Regions from separate parts of the Proteiniborus sp. genome, predicted to be linked through region 3. Evidence: riboswitches for the same ligand, from Rfam matches in the RefSeq annotation. Region 3 holds a riboswitch; each other region holds the start of a gene.
The links. A riboswitch is a leader RNA that binds a small molecule or an ion and turns the genes downstream of it on or off. The one in region 3 is predicted to bind molybdenum cofactor.
Positions count from the first base shown of each region.

Region 1: it holds a riboswitch for molybdenum cofactor, as region 3 does, so the genes downstream of both, ABV008_RS12830 (NADH-dependent [FeFe] hydrogenase, group A6) here and ABV008_RS07055 (S-layer homology domain-containing protein) in region 3, are expected to answer to the same signal.
Region 2: it holds a riboswitch for molybdenum cofactor, as region 3 does, so the genes downstream of both, ABV008_RS14925 (S-layer homology domain-containing protein) here and ABV008_RS07055 (S-layer homology domain-containing protein) in region 3, are expected to answer to the same signal.

Region 1 is NZ_JAWRHZ010000060.1:65,163-68,343, forward strand. Features, by position in the region: gene typA (translational GTPase TypA) at 1-997, shown strand, start outside; molybdenum cofactor riboswitch at 1,040-1,158, shown strand; gene ABV008_RS12830 (NADH-dependent [FeFe] hydrogenase, group A6) at 1,419-3,155, shown strand; gene ABV008_RS12835 (ECF transporter S component) at 3,165-3,181, shown strand, end outside.
Region 2 is NZ_JAWRHZ010000065.1:58,324-61,504, forward strand. Features, by position in the region: gene ABV008_RS14920 (Ig-like domain-containing domain) at 1-149, opposite strand, end outside; gene ABV008_RS14925 (S-layer homology domain-containing protein) at 211-1,257, opposite strand; molybdenum cofactor riboswitch at 1,360-1,482, opposite strand; gene ABV008_RS14930 (prolyl oligopeptidase family serine peptidase) at 1,800-2,507, shown strand; gene dhaK (dihydroxyacetone kinase subunit DhaK) at 2,895-3,181, shown strand, end outside.
Region 3 is NZ_JAWRHZ010000036.1:83,460-86,640, forward strand. Features, by position in the region: gene ABV008_RS07040 (energy-coupling factor transporter transmembrane component T family protein) at 1-225, shown strand, start outside; gene mobB (molybdopterin-guanine dinucleotide biosynthesis protein B) at 236-736, shown strand; gene ABV008_RS07050 (BUD32 family EKC/KEOPS complex subunit) at 736-1,368, shown strand; molybdenum cofactor riboswitch at 1,361-1,485, shown strand; gene ABV008_RS07055 (S-layer homology domain-containing protein) at 1,659-3,181, shown strand, end outside.

The sequences.
Region 1 (3,181 bases), on a different contig from region 3:
AAGCATAATAGCAGTATCTGGTGTTGAAGGAATACACATAGGAGATACAATCTGCTCACCTGAGCGTCCTGAGCCACTTCCTTTCGTGCAAATATCAGAGCCAACTATAGCTATGACATTTTCAGTTAACAATAGTCCTTTTGCAGGTCAAGAAGGAAAGTTTGTAACATCAAGACAGGTTAGAGAAAGACTATTTAAAGAACTCAATACTGATGTAAGCTTAAGAGTAGAAGAAACCGACTTAACAGATTCATTTAAAGTATCAGGAAGAGGAGAGCTTCATCTTTCTATTTTAATAGAAACTATGAGAAGAGAAGGCTATGAATTTCAAGTTTCAAAACCAGAGGTTTTATTTAGAACTATTGAGGGAAAGAAACATGAACCTATAGAAAAAGTTACTATAGATGTGCCAGAAGAATTTGTTGGTTCAGTCATAGAAAAACTTGGACAAAGAAAAGGAGAGCTAGTTACTATGACACAGCCTACTGGAGGATATACTAGATTAGAATTTTTAATACCTGCTAGAGGGCTTATAGGGTATCGTTCAGAATTTATGACTGACACTAGAGGTAATGGTATATTAAATTCAGTATTTGAAGGATATCAGCCATATAAAGGAGATATTCCAAGAAGACCTCAAGGCTCATTAGTAGCTTTTGAATCTGGAGAAGCTGTAACATATGGGTTATATGCAGCACAAGAAAGAGGAACCTTATTTATTACACCAGGAACTAAAGTATATGAAGGTATGGTAGTAGGTCAAAATGCAAAGTCTGATGATATAGAAGTAAATGTATGTAAGAAAAAACAACTTACAAACACTCGAGCATCAGGCACAGACGATGCTCTAAGACTTTCACCACCTAATGTTATGAGCCTAGAGGAAGCATTAGAGTTTATTGAAGCAGATGAGCTACTAGAGATTACTCCCGAAAGTATTAGAGTAAGAAAAAGTATACTTGATAGTAGCTTAAGATATAAATCTAAAAAGAAATAAAATCTATTGACACAAATATCACAATAAATTATTATTTATATAATAATAGAATAATTCCGAGTTTATAATCCTAAAGACAATTGTCTATGGAATATAAACCTATGGGTATGAATAGAAATATTCATGCCTCCCGTGTTTGGAAAGGAGCCATATTTAACTACCGATATTGTTATACAACTATTGGTTTGTTTACTATTACAAAAAACTCCTTTTAGAAGGAGCTTTTTTATAATGAAAAGGGAAGCTTTACTTTATTATCTCATATAAAAGAACTTTCTATGAATGAGCTTTAAGCAGATTGCAGAAATCTTTGATTTCGTGCAAGTCGCTCTTATGCAGTGGCTCAAAAAAGGCTACCTTATAATTCTTTTTAGGAGCCTTTTTTATATAATTCAATATTTATTATAGGGGGACAAATGTTATGGAAAACGTTAACATTACGATTGATGGTATCAAGACTCAAGTACCAAAGGGGACAACCGTTTTAGAAGCTGCTAGAGGATTAAGCATCCATATACCAACCCTTTGTTTCCTGAAGGGAATCAATGAAGTTGGTGCTTGTAGAATGTGCGTTGTAGAAGTGAAAGGGGCCAGGACTCTCCAAGCATCCTGTATTTTACCTGTTTCAGAAGGTATGGAAGTTAAAACAGCCTCAAAAAAAGTTAGAGAAGCTAGAGCAACAATTCTTAAGCTCATTCTTGCAAGGCACGAGAGAGAGTGCCTCACTTGTTCCAGAAATCTTAACTGTGAACTTCAAAAGCTTGCTGAAGAAATGGGAGTAGATGGGCTGGAATATCAGGGAGAAAAAAATGTTTATGATATTGACCAGATGTCACCTTCAATAGTGAGAGATCCAAACAAATGCATACTTTGTGGAAGATGTATAAGCGTATGTAAAAGTGTTCAGGGAACAGCTGTGATAGATTTTGCTGGGAGAGGAATTAAAACAGTAGTATCTGCTCCTTTTAACAAAAGCTTGTCAGAGGTTGCTTGTATAAATTGTGGCCAATGTATAAAGGTGTGCCCTGTTGGCGCATTAAGAGAGAAGGATGATAGGAATAAAATATGGGATGCCCTAGAAAATAATGATACGTATGTTGTTGTCCAGACTGCTCCTGCAGTTAGAGTTGCTTTAGGAGAAGAGTTTGGTATGCCTGTAGGGACTAATGTAGAAGGGAAAATGGTAACTGCACTTAGAAGATTAGGTTTTGATAGAGTATTTGATACAGATTTTGCAGCAGACCTAACAATTATTGAAGAAGGTACTGAGCTATTAGGCAGAATAAAGAATGGTGGAAAACTTCCAATGATTACATCTTGTTCACCAGGCTGGATAAAATATTGTGAACATTATCACAATGATTTTCTAGATAATTTGTCAAGTTGTAAATCTCCTCACCAAATGCTTGGGGCATTGACCAAATCTTATTATGCAGAGAAAATGGGCATAGATTCTAAAAAAATATTTGTAGTATCTGTTATGCCTTGCACAGCTAAAAAATATGAATCTGCAAGAGAAGAACTATCTGTAAACGGATTCAAGGATGTGGACGCAGTTATTACAACTAGAGAGCTAGCCAAGATGATAAAGGAAGCTAGAATAGACTTTAAATCCTTAGAAAACCAAAGCTTCGATAAGGTTATGGGAGAATCTACAGGTGCTGCAGTAATATTTGGTGCTACAGGTGGCGTTATGGAAGCAGCTTTGAGAACTGTAGCTGATATATTGACAGGACAAGATTTAAAAGAAATAGAGTATGCTCCAGTAAGAGGACTTGAGGGCATTAAGGAAGCTACTGTAAAGATAGGAGATCTTGATGTAAAGGTGGCTGTTGCTCATGGTACAGGTAACGCAGGTAGACTTCTAGATAGAATTAGAAATGAAGAAGCTAATTATCATTTCATAGAGATAATGGGATGCCCAGGAGGTTGTATAAACGGCGGAGGACAGCCAATTATTATGGATAAGGATAAGACAGATGAAGTGTGCAGGCAAAGAGCACAGGGATTATATACTATTGATAGAGAAATGCCTTTAAGAAAATCTCATAATAATCCAGAAATTAAAGCTTTATATGATGAATACCTAGGGAAAGCTAACGGACATAAGGCTCACCACCTACTACACACTCATTATATAAAGCGAGAAAGATATTAGGTGATATATATGAATAAGAAAACAAA
Region 2 (3,181 bases), on a different contig from region 3:
ACTGATTCTTCTCCATTAGAAGGAATAGATTCTACTAGGTCTAAATGGATAGATTTTCCGTCTTCGCTGGAATAAACTGAGACAATAGATACAAAGAAGAGTATTGAAACAAGCATAATTATCTTATAAAATTGTCTATTGTTTTTCATTTTTGCCTCCTATCTAGTTAATAATGATAAAAATACAGGGGAAGCAAGCTCCCCCTGTATTTTACTGAACTGAAAAAGTAACCACTATTTCTTCACCAAGGGAACTACCATTGTTAGCTTTTAAATCCTTGCTCATAATAATTTTATAGTTTTTACCTGCTTCAAGAGCAGTTAGTGGTTTAATAAATATATATGATTTTTCATTATCTACACCATTAATTCTAAATACTTCATTTAATACTTCTTGATCGTCATTATCTTTAAGCAATATTTGTTTCTGATTATTTTCCCAATTATCACGGACAATACCACGATCAAATTCTAATTTAATAATAATATTTTCATTGTTTTTTAGTCCTTCATCTAACTTAGCTAAATCTACGGATTTATTATCTACAATTGATGTAAAATAAGCTCCTTTAAATGAAAGTGGAGATTTTCCATTACCTTTAGAAGGCTCTTCGCTTGTTATGCTTTCTTCAGCATCTTTTGTGGCTTCTTCAGGCTTAGAGGCAACAGCTTTTTCTAATAATACAACTGCTTCAGAACCTAATACTTTATCTAGAGGTTTTACTTTATTTTTATCATTTATCCAACCCTTTTGGGATAAGGCTTCGACAGCACCTATTGCCCATTTTGGCACTTCTTTAGAGTCATTAAACTGTAAAAGCTTGTCTGCTTCCTGTTGTACATTTAACTTTAATGCTCTTGCTAACATCATATAAGCTTCTGCCTTAGTAATTTCTGCATCAGGACTAAAAACGTCGTTACCTTTTCCAACAACATATTCTGCTTTAAAAGCTTTAGCTACTTCTTTGTAATAGTTAGCTTGTTCTGGTATATCAGTAAAATTTATAGCTGCAGTTTCTTTAAAATTAAACAAGCTATTAATCAAAGCTACAAATTCTACTCTGGATAGTGCTTTGTCAGGATTAAACGTATCATTTTCGTATAGACGTGACCATCCCTTATGTACCCATTCATTGAATTGAGGTTGTTCAGTTTCTTTAACACCTTCTGTAGAGTCAGCAAAAGAAATTACTGAAAACATCATTAAAAAAGCAATTAATAAACTGATTGTTGAGAATAATTTTGTTTCTTTTCTCATAGTAAACTCCTCCTTAAAGTTAGTATAATAATATATAGAGCCGCAATAAAAAAACGGCTTCCTTTTAGAAACCGTAACATACAGAGTCAACCATTAAGAATTGATTGGCTTATTAGTTATCTACTTTCCAAAAGGGAGGCATAATCGTTTCCAATTATACCCTATAGGATTGCTTCCGTAGCAGCTAGTGCCTGTAGGAACACAATCTCGTAGAATTTTTTAGTTATATAAAATTATCAATAATAATTATATCATATATTTTAACTTAATGTTCTAATGTTATGACAAATCATAATTAATAATAGACATACCTCAATTTAAAAATCAAATTTCATCTCAACCAATAAAGCTGCTATAGTAAGATGTTCTGTTAGCAACTGACCAAATCTAGACGCAATCATATCTCCATAGAAATGTCTTAGGGCATATGCGAAGTCAAGTAGATTTCGTAGAAGTCTTTTTATAACAAAGTCCTCATCTGCAAGCTAAAGACTGTACTTATGATAGCGATCCTTGCCCAAGCAGCATGTTATCCCCATGGCATGCGGAAATTGTTTATCAAATTAACTGATGATTTACTAATACAATTAAAAGTAGGATACATAAAATATACCACCTTTACAATTTTTTCGGCATATAATATGCTAGATGAAAAGGGACCAGTTTTACTGAATATCAATCCCAATAAAATTGTAGTAGTAGGAAGTTCTGCTGGAGCTTATTTGGGTTTACTTTCTGGAACTTTTGAAGAAAAACCTAGTTCAATAGTATCTTTCTACGGATATGGAGACATACTTGCAGAATGGTATGGTATGCCTAGTGAGTATTACTGCAAAATGCCCTTAGTTACCAGAGAAGAAGCCTATGGTGTAATAAACAATGAAGCTATAACACAGGGTTTTAGAGAAAGATTTATATATTATTTATATTGTAGACAAAAAGGGATATGGACAAAAGAAGTAAGTGGGTATCACACATTATTTCAAAAAGAAAAGATAATACCTTTTTGTCCAATATATAATGTAAGTTCAGATTTTCCACCTACTCTTTTGATTCACGGAGATAAGGACACTGATGTGCCATATGAACAATCGGTTAAGATGGCAGAAAAGTTAGAGGAATATGGAATAAATAACAAGCTAATAACTGTTAAGAATGAAGGACATTTATTTGATAATGATATGAAAAAACTTGCAACAATAGAGGCTCTCAGTCAAGTGTTGGGTTTTTTAGAAGAGAATCTATGCTAGAAGAAAGAGAAGTCACACTGAAACAGCTTAAAATGTTTATTTTATTAAGGAAACTATAATATATAAAAAATTTGAAGGCTTGTGCATATAATTAGAACGAGAGGCATATTTATAGTATAAGCAAATGGACAGATAATATTAATTAAATATTTAATGGAGATTTGGAGAACCGCGCTATCTAACTTATGAAAACATAAGGCTAGATAAGTGCGGTTTTTTGCATAACAAAAAAGTTATAAGGCTTGTCATAATTTAAGTTCTTAAAAATATATATGTAATACAACATAGAGTCTGAATTTATAAGCTATGTGAAGGCTTAGGAAATTAATCAAATTAAAAGAAAGGCGTTTTTATTAGTAAATTTAATTATTGAAAGGAAGTGATGTAGTGAAGAAGATTATTAATGACAGAGAAAGCGTAGTAGAAGAAATGCTTCAAGGTATAGTTGCAGCTTATCCTGAGTATGTGAAAAGAGTAGAAGGTTTCAATGTACTAGTTAGAAAAGATTCACCAATAAAAGGTAAAGTAGGTTTGGTAAGTGGTGGAGGAAGTGGGCATGAGCCATCTCACGGAGGATATGTAGGAACAGGCATGTTAGACGGAGCAGTAGCTGGTGAAGTATTTACATCACCTACACCAGATCAGGTTTTTGAAGCTATAAAGGCCGTTGATGG
Region 3 (3,181 bases):
GAGAAAATTTCTATATATAAATATATATTAATGCCTTCAATAGTAAAGGCATTAGATAAAGCCAGATACATATCAATATCTATGGAAAGTAGAGGCTTTAGAGCTTATGAATGTAGAACCTCTTATTGTAAACTTCAAATGAGGAAAATTGACTATGTACTTATTTTTGCTACTACATTAATTGCACTTATGATTATTTTATTACAATTTAATATCATCGGTTAGGAGGACTAGGATGAAGATTTTCTCTGTTTATGGATATTCGAAGTCAGGTAAGACAACAACTATAGAAATGCTTATAAGAGAATTAAAAAAACGTGGATACTCTGTAGGAACAGTAAAGGAAATTCATTATGAAGAATTTACAATGGAGGTTGAAGGGTCTAATACAGATAGACATAGAAAGGCGGGGGCAGATTTAGTATCTGCTAGAGGACTTTATGAAACCAATATACTATATAAAGAAAGATTGCCAATGGAAGATATATTAAAATACTATAATCAGGATTTTGTCATATTAGAAGGAGTTACAGATTTTGATGTACCTAAAATACTATGTGCTGGTTCAATAAAAGATATTAATAAGCGAATGAATTCAAGTGTCTTTGCATTAAGTGGCGTAATCAGTAATGGATTATTAGAATATAATAATCTTCCTGTCATTAATGCAATGAATAATATAGAAATGCTAACAGATTTAGTGGAAAGTACAGTGCAGGATTGGGAGAGTAAGTAATGGATTTCGAAATGTTGAAAAGATTGAAAAGCAAAAGGAATAAAGTATATTTGATAAATCTCAAGGAAGGTACAAGTGAAAGACTTGCTATTTTAAAAGAATACAGCTTAGAAAATAGAAAATTATTAGATATAGAGTATGATAATATAAATATGCTTAAAGATTCTGATATATTAGTTCCGGAAATATTATATAAGAATAAAGATAGTCTCATTATGGAATATGTTCAAGGTGAACTTGTTGTGGATTTAGTAGATAGATTGAAGATAGGAAAATGGTTAGACAAGCTTGCATTGTGGATGACAAAACTACATGATATAAAAAAGGGTAAGAATAGTCTTTTAAAAAAGGATGTAAACCTCAGGAACTTTATATATAGCAATGGCAATATTTACGGGCTGGACTTTGAGGAAGTTGGATATGGTGATATAAGATTAGACTTATCAAATATCTGTTTTTTCATACTTAGAAATGAACCTTCATTTAAAAAAGAGAAATATACTATGATGAACAGGTTCTTGGAAAGCTATGAAAATTATTCAAAGAAAAAGCTTAAAGATATGGACAGCTTCCTTCTTTTAGCCACTACAGAGGCTGAGAAAAGAAGAGCAATAAATAACAAAACTAAATAAAATACTCCGATTTTATTCATCTAAACAGAGTTATACCTGCATGATGTTTAAAACGATAGGGCAATGTGGGAAACTACATTACCTTCCAGTGCGAAAAGGGGTGATGTTGATGTATTTTTGAAGACTTCTTTTTGTTTAAAAGAAGTTTTACTTTTTTGAGCTACTGCAAAAGTGACTATTACGAAATCAAAGATTTCGGCAATCTGCTTTAAGCAAATTGAGCTTTTCTGGAGGTATTCTATTTTAAGTATTGAGAATTAAACATTTAATGCAATAAAGGAGGAAAATTTATGAAATGTTTTAAAAAGAGCTTATCATTCATAGTAGCTTTTGTAATGTTGTTAGGATTAGTAGCTCCTGGACTTTCAAATAGTATTGCCTATGCTGAAAGCTGGAAACCTGAAACAGAGCAACCAATTATAGTTGTTACAGGTGATGGCATAGGATCTTCTAATGAAAGATCATACACACTAAATGAGCTATTGTCTATGACACAGGCAACTAATTTGTATTCAACAATTAATACTACACCTACTAAGAGCATCTTTCTCGGAAGAGGTGTGAAAGTAAATGATTTACTAAGCAAATCTAATTTTATAAAAGATAAGTATAATGAGTATCCTATTGCTTTTGTGGCTAGAGATGGATATAAAGTTACCTTTGACCCAACATTTAAAGGAGACTCAACAACTTCTAAGAAACTTATAACACCTTCTTTTGGATTAGAAAGATATTATTTTCCAAAGCTAAGTAATGGAGTTGAGACAGGAAAAGTAACAGTAGATACAATCCTTGCTTTTGAAAGAGCTGGAGAAAGGGGTGCATCAGATGTAATTCCACAGACTTCTTCTTTAGAAAAGCTTTCAGATGATGATGCACCATTACTTATGGTAGGACAGCAGCATGTAAATGAGCAAAGCAATCCACTATTTAATAAGACAATACATAAGATACTTGTTGGAAGTGAGATGCCAACTGTATTCAAGATAGGAAATAAGGAGTATACTAAAGCAGATATTCTCTTAATGCCTAGAGTAAGTGGCAATTGGACATATATGAAAAAATCAGGACCAGAAACTAATTACGTTGTTGGAGTACCTTTAAGTAGCTTATTTAAAGATTATGACGATAAGGATAAGGTTGAATTCATAGCAGCTGATGGATATCCTAATGATCCTGTAACAATAGCAGATATTAGAGATGCTTCAAACCAATATGTATTAGTATATGAAGTAGGGACAAGCGAAAGCGACGTAAAAGCAGTATATGATACAGCAAAAAATGACTCTTCTATTGAAGGATATTTTAGAATTTATAGTCAAAATGGACAACAGATAAAGCTAGTAAATGAAATAAAAGTTTCATCATCGAGTGGAGTAGATTATTCAACTAGCTCATATAAGCATATCACTAACGGAGGATTAGAAGGAGATGCTCCATATGATGTTGATGCCATAACAGGAGCTACTTTAACCTTTGAAGGACCAGGTCTTGAAACAAGTATTCCTGTATCTATCCGTGAGCTAGAAAGCCAAGATGCAGGAGCATTCCGTGGAGACTATGTAGATTTAAGAGATGGTAGTGAAGTAACTCTTAAGTATGAAGGTATTAATCTAAACCATCTATTAAAAAATATGAAGTCTGGCACTACAGGAATAAAGCTTACTGATACTGCCTATAAAGTTATTTTGAAAAACAGGGTAAGACAGAGTATAGCAGAGTTCACTTTAGCTCAGGTTGAGGAAGCAGAGGCAAAAGGAAAGCCAATTATAATAGCATATGGAACATCAATTGCGGATGGGACTAATACTAG